DNA from 3 places in the Halomonas sp. PGE1 genome. Region 1 is predicted to be linked to each of the others. Evidence: predicted binding sites of a transcription regulator. Region 1 holds the regulator's gene; each other region holds the start of a gene.

What was found. The regulator FNR, encoded in region 1, switches genes on or off when oxygen is low (the NO sensors DNR and NnrR bind a similar motif). The targets are predictions, from matches to a motif close to TTGATNTANATCAA.
Region 2: a site for FNR is predicted at 4,307-4,320, ahead of ccoM (cytochrome c oxidase subunit CcoM). Genes of this name have one in related genera too.
Region 3: a site for FNR is predicted at 4,781-4,794, ahead of HIR79_RS11390 (cytochrome-c peroxidase). Genes of this name have one in related genera too.

The regions. Positions count from the first base shown of each region.
Region 1 covers NZ_CP053032.1:1,103,583-1,109,397, reverse strand. Annotated here, with positions in the region: gene HIR79_RS05260 (heavy metal translocating P-type ATPase) at 1-145, shown strand, start outside; gene ccoS (cbb3-type cytochrome oxidase assembly protein CcoS) at 142-372, shown strand; gene HIR79_RS05250 (sulfite exporter TauE/SafE family protein) at 372-1,070, shown strand; gene hemN (oxygen-independent coproporphyrinogen III oxidase) at 1,232-2,554, shown strand; gene fnr (fumarate/nitrate reduction transcriptional regulator Fnr) at 2,652-3,395, shown strand; gene ttcA (tRNA 2-thiocytidine(32) synthetase TtcA) at 3,510-4,439, opposite strand; gene HIR79_RS05230 (3'-5' exonuclease) at 4,523-5,149, opposite strand; gene HIR79_RS05225 (putative nucleotidyltransferase substrate binding domain-containing protein) at 5,216-5,815, opposite strand, start outside.
Region 2 covers NZ_CP053032.1:1,865,612-1,871,426, forward strand. Annotated here, with positions in the region: gene HIR79_RS08805 (SEC-C metal-binding domain-containing protein) at 1-1,622, shown strand, start outside; gene HIR79_RS08810 (AmpG family muropeptide MFS transporter) at 1,627-2,994, opposite strand; gene rfaH (transcription/translation regulatory transformer protein RfaH) at 3,169-3,705, shown strand; gene HIR79_RS08820 (FKBP-type peptidyl-prolyl cis-trans isomerase) at 3,744-4,253, shown strand; gene ccoM (cytochrome c oxidase subunit CcoM) at 4,382-4,495, shown strand; gene HIR79_RS08825 (hypothetical protein) at 4,724-5,074, shown strand; gene HIR79_RS08830 (PqqD family protein) at 5,068-5,815, shown strand, end outside.
Region 3 covers NZ_CP053032.1:2,399,786-2,405,600, reverse strand. Annotated here, with positions in the region: gene cydD (thiol reductant ABC exporter subunit CydD) at 1-748, shown strand, start outside; gene cydC (thiol reductant ABC exporter subunit CydC) at 741-2,507, shown strand; gene HIR79_RS11395 (adenosine deaminase) at 2,586-3,581, shown strand; gene HIR79_RS11390 (cytochrome-c peroxidase) at 3,663-4,652, opposite strand; gene msrP (protein-methionine-sulfoxide reductase catalytic subunit MsrP) at 4,888-5,815, shown strand, end outside.

The sequences.
Region 1 (5,815 bases):
CTGGCTGGCCGCCATGGGCATGTCGGCCAGCTCCCTGGTGGTGGTGGGCAACGCCCTGCGTCTCAACCGCTTCCGCAGCCGCGCCATGCCCGCCGCCACCCCCCTGCCCACGCCATCCCCTGAACCGAGCCGGGTGACCCCATGAGCATTCTCTACTTGCTGATCCCGCTGTCGCTGATCCTGCTGGGCCTGGCCGTCTGGGCCTTCTTCTGGGCGGTGAAAAACGACCAGTTCGAGGACCTGGAGGGCCCCGCCCACCGCATCCTCTTCGACGAGGACGAGAACGACCTGCCCCCCGAGGAGCGCCAGCGCCGCCGCGAGGCCCGCGAGCGCGCCGCCCAGGAGCGCCGCAACACCGACCCGGAGCCCTGATGGATCCCACCGGACTCGGCCTGCCACCCCTCGCGGCGGCCTTCGTCTTCGGCCTGCTCGGCGGCGCCCACTGCATCGGCATGTGCGGCGGCATCATGAGCGCCCTGACCTTCGCCGTGCCCCCCAGCATGCGCTCCCCGGCGCGCCTCGCGGGCCTGCTGCTGGGCTACAACCTGGGGCGCATCGCAAGCTACATGGTGGCCGGCGCCCTGGTCGCCGCCCTCGGCACCCTGCTCAGCCTCACCCCCGGCATGCGCATCGCCCTGCAAGGCCTTGCCGCCGTCATGCTGATCCTGATGGCGCTCTATATCGCCGACTGGTGGAAAGGGCTGCTGCGGGTCGAGGCCGCGGGCAAGCGCCTGTGGCGCCACCTGGAGCCGGTGGGCAGGCGGCTGATGCCGGTGGTGAGGGTCCCCCAGGCCGTGGCGCTGGGTGCGGTCTGGGGCTGGCTCCCCTGCGGGCTGGTCTACTCGATGCTGGCCTGGAGCCTAGCCACGGCCGACCCCCTCAAGGGCGCCGCCCTGATGGGCGCCTTCGGCCTCGGCACCCTGCCGGCGCTGCTCGCCACCGGCCTGGCGGCGCGCCAGCTGGGGGGGCTGATTCGCCACCGGGCCACCCGCAGCATCGCCGCGCTGTCGATCATCGCCTTCGCCCTGTGGCAGCTGTGGCTGATGCTGCCCGCTCAGGGTCACGGCTGATTCGGCACTATTCCACGCCGGATTGACGCAGCTCAACGCCGCCGGCGTCTAGCCGCCCTAGCATGGAGAGCACATCCATAGCCGGGAGCGCCGTCATGCCCGTTCAGGCGAAACGCAACGATCGCGCCGGGCCATCCTGGACTGCCGGAGGCAGGCCCTCGATGCAGTACCATGACCACGACGGATCGCACTACCTCACCTACCCCGACGCCGCCCGCCTGGCGACGGGGGACGGCCCCGCGGCGCTGACCCGGGCCCTGGCCGAGCGCTCCCCCGGCGCGCCGCTGGCGCTGCACGTGCGCCTGCCCTTCTGCCGGCAGGCCTGTCGCTTCTGCGCCTCCCAGCGGGTGCCCTCACGGGACAGCCGCCAGGCCGAGCCCTACCTCACGCGGCTCGACCGCGAGATGGTGCTGGTGAGCCGCCTGCTGGGCCGCCTCCCGGCCGTGCAGCGCCTGCACTGGGGCGGCGGTGCCCCCGCCTTCCTCTCGCTGGACCAGATGGGCGACCTGTTCGACCGCCTCGACGCCCGCTTCGGGCTGTCCGGCGCCCGAGGGCGCGACTTCAGCATCGAGATCGACCCCCGCGAGGCCGATGTCTTCACCCTGCGCCACCTTCAGGCGCTGGGCTTCAACCGCCTGAGCCTCGGCGTCCAGGAGCTCGACCTGCGCGTCCAGAAGGCGATCAACCGGGTCCAGCCCCGGGTGCTGACCGAGTCCCTGGTGGACGAGGCCGAACGCCTCGGCTTCCACTCCCTCAACCTCGACCTGATCGTGGGCCTGCCGCTGCAGACCCCCCGGGGCTTCGGCGAAACCGTGGAGCAGGTGATCGCCATGACCCCGGCGCGCATCACCCTGCGCCGCTACGCCCACCTGCCGGAGCGCTACCGCCCCCAGCGCGAGATCGACGCCGAGGATCTGCCCGACGCCGCCACCCGGCTGGCGATCCTCGAGGCGGCTCGCGAGCGGCTAGATGACGCCGGCTACGTGCACATCGGGCTCGGCCAGTTTGCCCGCCCCGATGACAGCCTGGCCCAGGCCCTGGGGGAGGGTCGCCTGGCCCGCGGCCTGCAGGGCTACACCCACTACCCGCCCGGCGACCAGCTCGGCCTCGGGGTCGCCGCCCTCAGCCGGGTCGGCGATACCCTGGCCCGCAACGCCCTGAGCCTGGCCGACTACGAGGCGGCGCTGGACGCCAGCCAGCTGCCCGCCAGCGCCGGCTACCGGCTGGACGCGGTCGAACGCCTGCACCGGGATGCCATCGAGGCGCTCGCCTGTCGCCGCGAGCTGGATCTGGCCGCACTCTCGCAGGCCCATGGGCTCGACGCCGGCGCGGCCCTGGCCGGTGCCCTCGAGCGCCTCGCCCCCTTCTGCCGGGCGGGGCTGCTCGAGCGCCACGGCCAGTGCCTGCGGGTAACCCCCGACGGGCTCTGGGGCCTGACCCACCTGCTCGCCGCCTTCGATCCCCAGGCCACCCCGGTGGCGTAAGCCAGGCCGGGCGGGCCTACCTCCTTGGAGGTGGTTTGCCCTGCCCGAAGTTTCCTCCATAATGGTCGACATGATCATGATCAAGGAGGAGGCGGCCATGCCCGATAGCCTGACCGGACGGCGGCGCTCTGTACTGCACGAGACTCGCTGCCAGACCTGCAGCCTGAGTTCGCTCTGCCTGCCGCTGGCCCTCGAGGTTCAGGACATGGACCAGTTCGACGCCATCATCCGACGGCGCGCGCCCCTCAAGAAGGGCGAGACCCTGTTCCGCCAGGACAGCCCCTTCACCAGCGTCTATGCGGTGCGCTCGGGCAGCCTCAAGCAGGTGACCACCGAGGGCAGCGGCGACGACCAGCTAACCAACTTCTACCTGCCCAGCGAACTGGTGGGGCTGGACGGCATCGACGAGGAGCAGTATCCCGGCACGGTCGTGGCCCTGGAGACCACCACCGTGTGCGAGATCCCCTTCGATCGCCTGGACCAGCTGTCGGAGTCCCTGCCCGAGCTACGCGGCCAGCTCTATCGCAGCATGAGCAAGGAGCTGCGCGACGACCGCCGCATGATGCGCCTGCTCTCTCGCAAGACTGCCGACCAGCGCCTGGCCAGCTTCTTCACCAGCCTCTCCGACCGCTTCCGCCGGCGCGGCTACTCCCCCTACAGCTTCCGGCTCTCCATGTCCCGGGCCGATATCGGCAACTACCTGGGCCTGGCGGTGGAGACCGTCAGTCGCATCCTGGGCCGCTTCCAGAGCCAGGGCCTGGTGGAGGTCTCGGGCCGCGAGGTGCATATCCTCGACCTGGAGTCACTGATCCTGGTCGCCGAGGAGGAAGGGGCCAAGTAGCCCCGGGCCGCCTGGCCTGAACCCCTCACACAGAAACCCCCATCAGGCGAGTGCCCGATGGGGGTTTCTGGTTGTCGAGCCATGAGTTCCCGAACCCTGGCGCCGGTGTCGGGGCTACTCGTTCAGCAGTTCGATGCGGCTGGCCTGCCGCCGCGCCTGCGCCTCCTCGAGCCCGGCGAAGTCGAACAGCTCGCGGTCGGCCAGCTGCGACGGTGCCACGTTGGTCACCGCCTTGAACATGCTCTCCAGGCGCCCGGGGTGCTTCTTCTCCCATTCGGCGAGCATCTCCTTGACCACCTGGCGCTGCAGGTTGGGCTGGGAACCGCACAGGTTGCAGGGGATGATCGGGAAAGCCATCAGCCGGGCAAACTCGGCGATATCCGCCTCGCGGCAGTAGGCCAGCGGGCGGATCAGGATGTTCTTGCCGTCGTCGGAGAGCAGCTTGGGGGGCATGGCCTTGAGGCTGCCGCCGAAGAAGAGGTTGAGGAACAGCGTCTCGAGGATGTCCTCGCGATGGTGGCCCAGGGCAATCTTGGTGGCGCCGATCTCCTCGGCGAAGCCGTAGAGGGAGCCGCGGCGCAGCCGCGAGCAGAGCGCGCAGGTGGTCTTGCCCTCCGGCGTCTTCTCCTTGACCACCGAGTAGGTGTCGCGCTCGAGGATATGGTACTCGACGCCGATGGACTCGAGGTACTCGGGCAGCACCTGCTCGGGGAAACCGGGCTGCTTCTGGTCGAGGTTGACCGCCACCAGCGAGAAGTCGATCGGGGCGTTGCGCTGCAGGCTGCGCAGGATCGAGAGCAGGGTGTAGCTGTCCTTGCCGCCGGAGAGGCAGACCATCACTCGGTCGCCCTCGTGGATCATGCCGTAGTCGATGATGGCGTTACCGACCTGGCGGCGCAGGCGCTTCTGGAGCTTGTTGAACTCGCGCCTGCCCCGCGCATCCAGGGCATCGAGGAGCGGCGAGGGGGCCTCCTGCTGCGGGGAGCCCCCGGCGGGGGCCTCGGCGTCGGTGTCGCGGGGGTCGAAGATCACGGCGTCTTGCATGTCGGTCGGCGCTGCCAGTGCGGGCAAAAATGACGGGCGCCCATCCTACCATCGCCGGCGACGTCAGGCGACGCCGTCACGCCTCAGGCATCGCCCCGCAGGGCACTGGCCTCGCGCTCCAGGCGCAGGAAGATCAGCGCCGTGGTCACCGCATCCCCCAGCGCCGTATGGCGCCCCATCACCGGCACGTCCAGCAGCTCGGCCACCTTCTCGAAGCGCGGCGCCGACTCCACCTCGGGATGGCGGCGGCGCAGGCGGCGCAGATAGTGCTGGGCCACGTCGATGGTGGCGTTGGGCAGCTCGAAGCCGACGCGCGGGCGCAGCTCGCGATTGAGGATCGCCAGGTCGAAGTCCAGTTGCCAGCCCACCAGCGGGCGATTGCCGACGAAGTCGAGCAGGCGCTCCAGCGCCTCGTCCACCGCCATGCCGCCCTCCAGGTCGATGCCGCGCAGGCCGTGAATGCGGATCGAATCGCCACACAGCGAGGCCGGGCGCGCCAGGCGCAGGTCCAGGGATTCGCTGGTCAGCACCCGGTCGCCACGCACCTTGACGGCGGCGATGGAGACCAGCTCCGCGCTGCGGGTATCGAGCCCGGTGGTCTCGGTATCGATGACCACCATCTCGTCACCGGTATAGGGGTGAAAGAGCCAGGCGTAGTCGCCGTTGGCGTGCCGTCTTCGGTCGGCAGCGCGCCGCAGGACCTTGAGCATGAGGGGTCTCCTGTTGTGATTGTCGTTCCTTCGTGCATCGTCATGCCTTCGTGCAAGCTCAGGCCGTCACGAATACTCCAGATGAAAGCGGTGCGAGAGGCGCTGCTTGAAGTCCTTGACGATATGCAGCGCCTCGCGCAGCAGGTCGCGCTCCAGCGAGGAGAGCTCCTGCACCACCACGCGGTCGGGCTTGCGCTCGCCACCGCTGTCCAGATGGGCGAGCTGCTGCTTGAGGCGCAGCTCGGTGAACAGCGACAGCGCCTCCCCGAGGTCCTCGGCGAAGCGCGGCTCCAGGCGGCCATCCGCCGCCAGGGCGTCCAGCCGCTCCAGAGTGGAGGTCGGCCGGATGCGCCGCTCCAGGGCCATCACCCGCACCCCGTGAACGATGGGGAAGATGCCGCCCTTCTTGATGTCGATGCCATGCTGGGGCCGCTTGAGCGAGCCGAACAGGGTCAGCGGCGTGGAGAAGCGCAGGATGGTGCGGGCAAAGTAGGAGAGCAGCAGCTCGTCGCCGGAGCAGCGCGCGAACAGCTCGTCGCGCACCCGGTCGAGCAGGGCCGGGTTGCCGGCCACCGCATGGGAGTCGAGCATGATCGCCAGCTTCATCAGGCTGTCGCCGTCCCGCTTCTCGGCCCAGCGGGCGATGCGCTCGCGCCACTGGGTCAC
Region 2 (5,815 bases), 760 kb from region 1:
TGGCGCGCCCGGGCCGCAACGAGCCCTGCTGGTGCGACTCCGGCCGCAAGACCAAGCAGTGCTGCGGGGCGGTGCGCCTGCCCGGTCCGGTGCCCGACCACCTGATGTGGATGCTGTCGCTGCGGGAGTGGAAGGGCGACTCCCTCAAGGCGGCTCTGGAGAGCGGTCGCGCCCCGGCCCAGGCGCTGCTCGAGGCGGGGCTGATTGCCGCCGAGACCGGCCAGCGCGGCCGCGCCCAGCAGATCCTCGAATCGCTGTTCGAGCGCGGCGACTGGTCGCGGTTGCCCGAGCAGGCCGAGCCCGCCTTCGAGATCCTCATCGACCTCTATCAGGAGCGCGGCTTCCGTCACAAGCGTGAGGCCCTCCTCGACGCCGTGCTCGAGCAGGGCCCGCTGTTCCTGAGGGGAGTGGCCCTGGAGCGCCTCTGCCTGATGCATCTCGACGCCGACGACCTCGACAGCGCCCGGGCCGCCTTCGTGCGTGCCCAGCAGGCGCTGCCGGACTCACCGACCCTGGCCTATATCGAGGCGATGCTGCTGCTCCACGAGGGGCACGAGGAGGAGGCCGCCGAGCGGGCTCGTTTCTGGTTCCGCCGCCTCGCCCGCCAGGGCGAGCTGGATCCCGACCAGCTGGAGTTCCTGGCCGACCTGGCCGACAACCCCGGGGCCACCCTGGCCGAGCAGCTGCTCAACGCCGAGGAGGACCTGGCCGGTCCGCTGGCGTCGCTGCAGGCCCTGCTGGAGGTGCTGCCCACCGCTCCTCGGCTGCGGATCACTCGCAGCGACGAGGGGCGTCTCGAATACCACCAGGGCGAGCGTGAGCGGGCCCTCACGGCGGCATGGCTCGCCTGCTTCCCGGCGGAGGCAGTCAGCGAGTCGCCGCTGGGGCTGGAGGATGACCCCTGGCCGGCGGCCGGCGAGTGGCTGCCCGAGCTCTGTGCCCACCCCGAGTGGCTCGATGCCCCGGCGGTGCTCCAGGGCCTGGCCCTGGCGCTCACCACCCGGTTCGGCAGCCTACCCTGGATGGCCCCGAGCCTCTTCGTGCCCCTGGCCGAGCGGCTGGAGCGCTGGCTCGACCAGGCGGCCGGGGAGGGGCCCGGCACCCTGGCCTGGGACGATGCCGACAACGCCCTGCTGCTGCGCACCGGCCTGGCGCTGGTGGTGGGCATGGAGCGCGGCGCACGCCAGCGTTCCCGGCGGCTCGCCGAGCGTCTGCTGGCGCTGGATGACCACGATAGCCTTGGGCTCCGGGAGCTGGTGCTCGACCAACTGCTGCGCGACGGGCGCGACGACGAGGCGCTCGCCGTCAGCCACCCGCCGGCGGGAGAGGAGCTGGGCGAGGCGGCGCTGGGCCTGCTGCTGGGCCGCGCGTTGGCGCTCTATCGTCTCGAGCGTCAGGCCGAGGCCGCCGAGGCGCTGGAGGAGGCCCGTCGACACAACGGCCATGCCCTGGCCCTGCTGTGCGCCGACAGCCCCCGCCCGCTGCCCGCCGTCGGCGGCGACGGGGTGGCCGAGCCGGGCTCCCGGGCAGAGGCGTGGCAGTATCGCACCCTGATGCGCGACCAGTGGCGAGCCACCCCCGGGGCGCTGGCCTGGCTGCAGGCCTGGCTCGACGAGGGGTAGTCTGTCAGGTCCCGCGGGCCAGCGGGGCCGGCACCAGGTCGCGGTCGCGGCTGATCCAGATCGCCAGCGCGATCGCCGGCAGGCCCAGGGCCGTGGCGATGACGAAGAAGGTGGCGTAGCCCTCGGCAGCCACCACCAGCCCGCCGAAGCCGCTGAGGAACTTGCCCGGCAGGGTCATCAGCGACGAGAAGAGCGCGTACTGGGTCGCGGTATATGCCCTTGAGGTGAGGCTGGAGAGGAAGGCGATGAACACCGCGCTGGCCAGGCCGTTGGCGAGGTTATCGCCGACGATCGCCATCACCAGCATCGGCAGGCTCTGGCCGGCCAGCGCCAGGGCGGCGAACAGCAGGTTGGTCAGGGTGGCAGACGCCGCCCCCAGCACCAGGATCGGCCCGATGCCGTAGCGCGCCACCAGAAGCCCCCCCAGGATCCCCCCGGTCACGCTCATGGCGATGCCGAAGACGTTGGTGACGTTGGCGATGGTGGCCAGGGAGAAGCCCATGTCGATATAGAGCGGGTTGGCCATGGAGGCCATGGCCAGGTCGCTGATCCGGAACACGGCGATAAACACCAGCAGCCACAGCGCCTTGAGGCGGTGGCGGCTGAAGAAGTCGGTGAAGGGGCAGACGATGGCGCCGATCACCCAGGCACCCAGGCGGCGCAGCTGGCGCGGCTTGCCGCGGCTTGCGCGCAGGAAGGCGCGCACCTTCGGCTCGTGGATCAGCTGGGTGGTGAGCGAAAGGCGCGCAGGCTCAGGCCGCAGCAGCACGGTGACCACCCCGATGCCCACCAGGGCGGCCATGGTCAGGTAGGCCGCCTCCCAGGAGAGCCAGGAGGCCACGTACATGGCGCCGGCACCGGCGGCCAGCAGCCCGCCGCGGTAGCCGATGATGTAGGTGGAGGCCATGGCCGCCTGGATATCGTCCGGGGCCGACTCGATGCGGAAGGCGTCGATGGCGATGTCCTGGGTGGCGCTGCCGAAGGCCACCAGCAGTGCGAAGCCCGCCACCATGGCCAGATTCCGGGTCGGGTCGAGGCTGGCCAGCCCCACCAGGCCGGCGGCGATCATGGCCTGGGCCAGCAGCATCCAGCCGCGCCGCTGGCCGAAGGTGCGGGTCAGCAGCGGCAGGGCCAGGCGATCCACCACCGGCGCCCAGAAGAACTTGATCGAATAGAGGATGCCGATCCAGGAGAAGAAGCCGATGGCGGCCACCTCGACCCCGTCGCTGCGCAGCCAGGCCGAGAGGGTCGAGAACACCAGCAGGAAGGGTAGGCCGGCCGAGAAGCCGAGGAACAGCATGGTGATCACCGGCGCACGCAGGTAGATCGCCAGGGCGTCGCGCCAGCTGCGATGGGGCGTTGGGCTGGGCATGGGGCTTGGCATCGGGCAGGGCACTCCTTGCGAGCCACCCGGACGGCGGGCCGTCACAGGCGGTCACCATCGATGGTAGAATCCGGCTGCCGGGCCGGGGGCCCGGACATCGCGCCGATTGTTGCAGAGCCCGGGCGGTGATACCAGCGTCCAGCCTTACCTGTCAGGAGTCCCATGAACGAGAACGATGCGACCCTTGAGTCCGGCGACGAGGCCGTCCCCCGCTGGTACGTGATCCAGTGCAAGGGCGGTGAGTCGTTCCGTGCCGCCGAGCACCTGGCCAACCAGGGCTACGAGGTGTTCCACCCGGTGCTCGAGGTGCAGAAGAAGCGCCGCGGCAAGCTCGAGTGGGTCAGCGAGCCGCTGTTCCCCTACTACCTGTTCATTCACCTCGATCGGCTGGTCAGCAACTGGCGCCCGATCCGCTCGACCCGCGGCGTGCTGAAGCTGGTCGGCTTCGGGGACATGCCGGTGGCGGTGAGCGATGCGCTGATCACCACCCTGCGCGAGCACGGCAGCGAGCGCGACGACGCCACCGTCAACCTCTACTTCCGCACCGGCGAGCCGGTCACCATCACCGAGGGGCCCTTCAAGGACCTGCAGGCGGTCTTTGCCAGCCACAAGGGGGAGGAGCGCGCCATCGTGCTGCTCAACCTGCTGCACCGCCAGCAGCGCCTGGAGGTGCCGGTGGCCCAGCTGCGCCGCAGCTGAGCCATAACGCCCCCCTGTTCCTGTCCGAGGAGACTGCCATGACGATCGCCCCCCAGCGGGTCGTGACCCTGCACTATGTCCTGACCGATACCGCCGACGGCGCGCTGCTGGATGACTCCCGTGCCCGCCAGCAGCCCCTGGAGTACCTCCACGGCCACCACAATATCGTCGAGGGGCTGGAGCGTGCCCTGGAGGGCCAGGCCGCGGGCGCCGACCTCAGCGTGACCCTGATGCCGGCGGAGGCCTACGGGCTGCGCAACGAGGCGCTGGTGCGCGAGGTCGGCCGCGGCGCCTTCCCGGTGAGCGATCTGGCGTCGGGCATGCGCTTCCAGACCCCCGGCGAAGCCGGCCCCCAGGTGGTCACGGTGCTGGAGGTGCGCGATGACAGCGTGCTGATCGACACCAACCATCCGCTGGCGGGCCGGACCCTGCGCTATCGGCTGGAGGTGCTCGGGGTGCGCGACGCCACTCGCGCGGAGCTTGCCAAGGGCCATCCGCTGCCGCCCGGCACCGATCACGCCAGCGTGGAAGACAAGAAGGTGCTGTGAAAACTGACCTGCATCAATATTCGTCCCGCCCCCGCGGGGCGGCGGAGTCGAATTTGATGCAGATCAGGTTTTTTCCCGCCTCCCCGGGCTAAAGTCCTCTCAACACATCGAGACGGGAGGACACGCACATGTATCTGGATGACGCCGTAATCTTCGGGTTGGTCACCGTCGCGATGATGATCGCTTTCATGGGTGGCTGGATTACCTTCATCGTGCGGGATCATCGCAAGAAGAAGCACTGAAGCCAGCTGCATCAAGAGTCGTCAGGGGAGGGGGGAGTCATCCCCCCTGTAGCCGACCCACTTGGGTCGGCTTTTTTTCGCCTGTCGTTTTTGACCGACGGCGCCGGGCAGAATGTGCAGGCTTCGCGGAACCCGGCCGCGATCATCGCCAGGTCTCCCTGGTCGGCTGGTGAAGCGGGTCTGGGCAGCGCTAGAATGAACGCTGTTCGATAATCCGGAGAGCCCGCCATGACCGCCCAGCGTGACACCGAGAGCCCGAACGAGCGCAAGCGCCAGAGCCGACGCCGGCTGCTGGCGACCCTGGGCATCGGGATCGCCGGCGCCTACGTCGCCCCGACCCTCTTCAGCCTCGGCCAGGCACAGGCCCAGCACTCCCGACGCTCCCGTCCCAGCTTCAGCCGTCCCGGCTACTCCCGCCCGAGCTTCAGCCGCCCAGGCTATTCCCGCCCGAGCTATTCACGACCCAGCGGCGGCTATCGTCGCGACCGCCGCGATGGCGTCTATCGCGATCGCGATTATCGCCGCGACGATGAGCGCAGCGGGATCCGACTGATCGTCTCCGTCCCCCCCCGATGGTGAGGGCCGCTGCGTCATGTGACCTGTGCCTGGCCAGCCTCGGCCGGGTGCTGCGTCTGAGCGACTGTCCCGAAGTGCTCGATGCCCTGCGGGCGGCGATGGCGGGATGGCCTGTCGAGGTGGTCGAGGCCGAGGGGGCGGCCCCGCCGATCCGGCTTGGTCGCGAGGGGCGGGGCTACCGCCAGCACTCGCCGGCCCTGCCGGAGGGTCTCTTTCTCTCCACCCCCACCGAGGCCGCCTGCAGCCTGATTGCCGACCTGGTCGGCGAATACTTCGACCGCCACCCCGACAGCATCGGGCTGCATGGCGGTTCGGTGGAGGTCGACGGGCGCCTGGTGATCTTTCCGGCCTCCCACCGAGCGGGCAAGAGCACCCTGACGGCCGCCTTCGCCGCCGCGGGCTTCCGGGTGTTCGGTGATGATGTGCTGGCCCTGACGCCAGAGGGCGAGGGCATGGCGCTGGGCATCGTTCCCCGCCTGCGCCTGCCGTTGCCGGAGAGCTTCGCCCCCGGCTTCCTCGACTACGCCGAGCGCCATGCCGGGCCTGCCGACAGGCGCTACCGCTACGTGGTGCCGCCGCGTGGTCGGTTGGCGTCCCACGGCGAGGTTCGCCCGCTGGGTGCCGTGGTGCTGCTGGCGCGGGACGAGGGGGCCGTGGCCCCGGCGCTCAGCCGGCTGGCGCCGGGAGAGGGGCTGCTGCAGCTGCTATGCGAGAACTTTGCCCCTGAGGTCGCGAGCGAGGCCC
Region 3 (5,815 bases), 1.3 Mb from region 1:
CTACCACGACCGGGCCGCTGCCCTGGGGGCCGCCGATGGCCTGCTGGCGATTCTTGCGGAAGCCCCCGATCCGCATCGCGGTATCGCGCCACCCTCGACGAACTCGCCCGACGCCCTTCTGGAACTCGACGGGGCAGGCGTGACCCGACCCGGCCGCGGCCGGGTGCTGGGGCCGGTCGACCTGCGCCTGGCAGCGGGCGAGGTGGTGGCGCTGACCGGTCCCTCAGGGAGCGGTAAGTCGACTCTGCTGCAGCTGCTGGCGGGCTTCGTCGGCCCGGAGGCCGGCGAGCGGCGCCTGGCCGCCGGCACGACCTTCGCCTGGATGGATCAGCGGCCGCTGCTGATCCAGGGCAGCCTGGCCGACAACCTGCGGCTGGCCGCCCCCGCGGCCTCGCGGGAGGCGATGCAGGCGGCGCTGGACAGGGCCGGCCTGGGGGCGCTCGTCGCGGCGCTGCCCGGGGGGCTCGATACGTCCATCGGCGAGCGCGGGGTCGGGCTCTCCGGCGGCCAGGCCCAGCGCCTGGCGCTGGCCAGGGTGTTTCTCTCCGGTGCTCCCCTGGTGCTGCTGGATGAACCCACGGCGAGCCTGGATGCCGAGACCGAGGCCCGGGTCGTCGTGGCGCTCGAGGCCCTGGCCCGGGAGGGCCGCACCCTGGTCATTGCCACCCACCACCCGGCGTTGATCGCCATGGCCGGTCGGCGCCTGGCGATCGAGGCGGGTCGCGTCATGGAGGTGCCCCATGGCTGATTACCGACCCGCGGGCACTTCGCTTGCGGCCCTGCGCCCCTGGCTAACGCTGCTCGACCGCCGCCGAGGGCGCCTGTGGTCCGGCGCCGCCCTGATGGCGCTGACCCTGGCCTCGGCCATCGGCCTGCTGGCGCTCTCCGGCTGGTTCATCGCCGCCACGGGGCTCACCGGTCTGCTCCTGGCGGCGGGCGTGGCCGCCACCCTCGAGGTCTACGTGCCCGGTGGCGGCATCCGTTTCTTCGCGGTGACCCGCACCGTGGCGCGCTATCTGGAGCGGCTCTACAACCACGACACCGTGCTGCGCCTGCTGGCCGACCTGCGCGCCCGGTTGTTCGGCGCCCTGGCGGGCCTCGACGGCCAGGCCCTGGCGCGCCGCCGGGCCAGCGACTGGCTCAACCGCCTGACGGCCGACATCGACACCCTGGACAGCCTCTACCTGCGCCTGCTCGCCCCGGCCGGCGTCGCGCTGCTGGCGATCCTCGGGCTCTCCGGCTTCCTGGCCGTGTTCGCGCCGCGGGTCGGCCTGGCCTCGGGCGCCCTGCTGCTGGTCGGTTGGCTGTGGTTGACCCTCGCCCAGGCGCGGCTGGGCCTGGCCCCGAGCCGGGCCCAGGTGAGCGAGCTGGAGGCGCTGCGCGGGCGCCTGGTCGAGCAGCTGCAGGGGATGGCGGAGCTCGAGGCCTACGGCAGCCTGACGAGCCACCGCCACGACCTTGCGGCCCTCGAGGCGAGGCTCTACCGCGGACAGCGCCGACTCGGGTTGCTGGCGGCCCTGGGCAACGCCCTGGCCAGCCTGCTGGTGGGGCTCGCCGCGCTGCTGGCGCTGTGGCTGGCCGCCCAGGCCTGGGCGGCGGGCCAGCTCTCCGGGCCGCTGATGGTGATGATGCCGCTCGCCATGCTGGCCATGAGCGAGGCGCTGGCGGCGCTTCCGGCCGCCTTCACCTGGCTGGGCGCCACCCTGGGGGCCGCCGAGCGGCTCAACGAGCTGGAGGCCCGCGCCGACTCCACGCCGCCCGCGTCCGCCTCCGCTGCCCCGGTGCCGGTGGAGGGGGCACCGGCGGTCGAGCTCGATGGGGTCACCCTGCGCTATCCCGGTGCCCTGGCGCCGGCCCTGCAGGCGCTGACGCTGACGCTGGCCCCCGGCGAGCGGCTGGCGCTGTGCGGGGCGTCCGGGGCTGGCAAGACCAGCGTGGTGGAGCTGCTGCTGCGCCAGCTGACACCCCAGGCCGGTGCTCTGCGGCTTGGGGGCGTGGTCCTCGCGGACTGGCCAGAGGCGGCGCTGCGCCGGCGGGTCGCCGCCCTGACCCAGCGCATCGATCTGCTCGATGACAGCCTGGCCGCCAACCTGCGCCTGGCCGCCCCCGAGGCCGACGACGATGCCCTGTGGCGCGCGCTGGCCTGGGTGGGCCTCGAGGCCTGGGTCCGAGGCCTTGCCGAGGGGCTCGACACCCGGGTGGGCGAGGGCGGCCAGCGCCTCTCGGGGGGGCAGGCGCGCCGCCTGGCGCTGGCACGCCTACACCTGCGCGACCCGTCGCTGGTGATTCTCGATGAACCCTTCGCGGGCCTGGATGCCGATACCGCCACGGCACTCGCGGCACGGCTCGACGCCTGGCTTGCCGGGCGCAGCGTGCTCTACCTGGTGCACCAGCTCGACGGCGGTCCCTTCCAGCCGCCGGGCATCGATCGGACGCTGACGCTGGTCGAGGGGCAGCTGGCGAGTGAGGGCGCGGGGAGACCGCCACCGGTACCTGGGGCGGGATAGCGGGCGTGGAAACTCAGGCTTTGCGCAGAGTCGGTGTCTATATCAGGATGAGAGCAACGCCCCCGGACGAGACGAGCCATGCATGACTTCCTCAAGCGGCTGCCCAAGGTCGAGCTGCACCTGCACATCGAAGGTTCCCTGGAACCCGAGCTGATGTTCGCCCTCGCCGAGCGCAACGGCGTCGCGCTGCCCTACGCCTCGGTGGAGGAGGCCCGGGCTGCCTATGACTTCACCGACCTGCAGTCCTTCCTCGACCTCTACTACCAGGGCATGAGCGTGCTGCGCACCGCCGAGGACTTCCACGACCTGGCCATGGACTACTTCCGGCGCGCCCACGCCGAGGGGGTGGTGCATGTGGAGATGCACTTCGACCCCCAGGCTCATCGGGTGCGCGGCATCGAGCTGCCCGTGGTGATGGAAGGGCTCTCCCTGGCCCGGCGCCATGCCGAGCGGGAGCTGGGCCTCTCCACGGCGCTGATCATGGCCTTCCTGCGCGACCGCGATGCCAGCGAGGCGATGGCGGTGCTGGAAGAGGCTGCCCCTTACTGGGAGATGCTCGATGCCGTGGGGCTGGACAGCGCCGAGCGCGGCAACCCGCCCTCGAAGTTCACCGAGGTGTTCGAGCGGGCGGCGCGGCTGGGGATTCCGCGAGTGGCGCATGCCGGGGAGGAGGGGCCGCCCGAGTACATCCGCGAGGCACTGGATCTGCTCGACGTCTGCCGCATCGACCACGGGGTGCGCTGCCTGGAGGACCCCGAGCTGGTGGCGCGGCTGCGCGACGAGGGCGTGGTGCTCACCGTCTGCCCGCTCTCCAACGTGCGTCTCAAGGTGGTGGAGCGACTCGAGGCGCATCCGCTGCCGCAGCTGCTGGAGGCAGGCTTGAGGATCACCCTCAACTCCGACGACCCGGCCTACTTCGGCGGCGGGATGCTCGACAACTACCTGGCCTGCCAGCGCGCCTTCGGCTGGGACGAGGCCACCTTCATCCAACTGGCGGGCACCGCCATCGAGGCCGCCTTCGTCAGCGACCAGCGCCGTCTGGCGCTCCGTCGCCGGCTCGCCGATAGCGTGTGACGCCATTCGGGGCCCACAACGAACCGCCCCCCGGCGAGCCGGGGGGCGGTGCTGTCATGCTCCTGCGGTCAGGCGCTGTGGTTACGGCAGGGCCGGTATCTCGAGGGCGGGCATCTCGCCGGTCAGGGTGTGCAGGAAGGCGGTGATGTCGGCGATGGTCTGCTCCTCGAACTCGCGACCCAACATCTCGCTGCCCATGATGGCCACGGCCTCCTCCAGGGTCTCGGTGGCGCCGTTGTTCATGTAGGGGTAGGTCACGCCCACATTGCGCAGGGTCGGGGTGCGGAAGCGGTACATGTCCGCCTCGTTGCCGGTGACCTCGTAGCGGCCCACGTCGGTAGAGCCCGGCACCTGGATGCGGTGGAAGTTGCTGTCGGTCAGCGCCGGGCCGCTGTGGCAGGCGATGCAGCCGTTGTCCACGAAGGCCACCATGCCGTCCTTCTCCTGCTGGTTCAGGGCGCCGATGTCGCCGCGCAGGTAGCGGTCGAAGGGGGAGTTCGGGGTGTTCAGGGTGCGCTGGAAGCTGGCGAGTGCCTGGGCCAGGTTGTCGGCGTTGATCGGATCATCGTCGCCCGGGAAGGCTTCGGCGAACTTCTCCTGGTAGAGGTCAAACTCGGTCAGACGCTCCAGGGCGCTGTCCAGGTCCATGGCCATCTCGACGTCGGCCTCGATGGGGCCGAGGGCCTGGCCTTCCAGATCGGGCTCGCGGCCATCCCAGAACTGGGAGCCCAGGAAGCCGGAGTTCAGCACGGTGGGGGTGTTGCGCTCACCGATCTGGCCGTCATGGCCGGTGGCGCGGGGAATGCGGTCCGCCCAGCCCAGCGCCGGGTTGTGGCAGGTGGCACAGCTGATCACGCCGCTGGAGGAGATCCGCGGCTCGAAGAACAGGAACTTGCCGAGCTCGACCTTCTCCGGAGTCAGTGAGTTAGCGGCCGGAATCGGCGGGAAGTGGGGCAGCGGTTCGAAGCGGTTGCGGTAGTCGCCGAGACCGTCGTCGGCCATGGCCGGTGCGGCGATGGCGATAGCGGAGCCCATGGCGATGGCCGAGGCCAGCAGGCGTTGTTTGATCATGGTCGTTCCCCTCGTGGTGATGAGCCGGGTCAGTCGCATTGGCTAACTTGCGCTTAACCTTCTGTAGGCACAGTGCGTTACTGCATCTCGCTAATCAACCCAGTAAAACCGTCGGAAAACGACCAACCTTGAGCCACGTCAAGTTTTGACAATGGTTCACCTTGCTGGCTGGACGCCTCCCGGCTTTTTCGGGAAGCTGTGAGCTTTCTCGACCCTGCGGAGGAGGTCACCGGCCATGACCCGCTATCGCTATCCCGCCATTCCCGAGTCCGAGGTGACGCCCCGCGAGCTCTTCGAGCGGAGGCGCCGCTTTCTCAAGGGCACGCTCCGGGGCGGGGCGGCCCTGGGCGCGGCCGCCCTGGCCCCGGGGTTGCTGTTCTCGCCTGCCGCCCACGCCTGGCGCGAGGGACTCGAAGCGCGCCTCGAGGGAGAGCTGCCGAGCCAGGCGCTCGCCGGCGATGAGTCGCTGACCGAGTTCCGCGACGCCACCACCTACAACAACTTCTACGAGTTCGGCACCCGCAAGAGCGACCCGGAGGTCTACGCCCACCGGCTTGTCACCGATCCCTGGTCGGTCACCATCGAGGGCGAGGTGGAGAAGCCCGGCACCTTCGCCCTGGAGGATATCCTCGCCGACCAGAAGCTGGAGGAGCGCATCTACCGGCTGCGCTGCGTGGAGGCCTGGTCCATGGTAATTCCCTGGATCGGCTTCCCGCTGGCCGAGCTGCTCAAGCGCCATGCGCCCACCTCGCGGGCGAAGTACGTGGTCTTCGAGTCGATCCTCGACCCCGACAACCTGCGCGGTCAGCGCCGCTCCATCATCGAGTGGCCCTACCGGGAGGCGCTGCGCATCGACGAGGCGATGCACCCGCTGACGCTGATGGCGGTGGGCATGTACGGCGAGGTGATGCCCAACCAGAACGGTGCGCCGATCCGGCTGGTGGTGCCTTGGAAGTACGGCTTCAAGAGCATCAAGTCGGTGGTGAAGATACGCCTGGTGGAGGAGCAGCCCACCACCTCCTGGATCGACCAGAACCCGGAAGAGTACGGCTTCTACGCCAATGTGAATCCCGAGGTGGACCATCCACGCTGGTCCCAGGCCCGCGAACGGCGCATCGGCGAGAGCGGTCGTCGAGAGACGCTGATGTTCAACGGTTACGCCG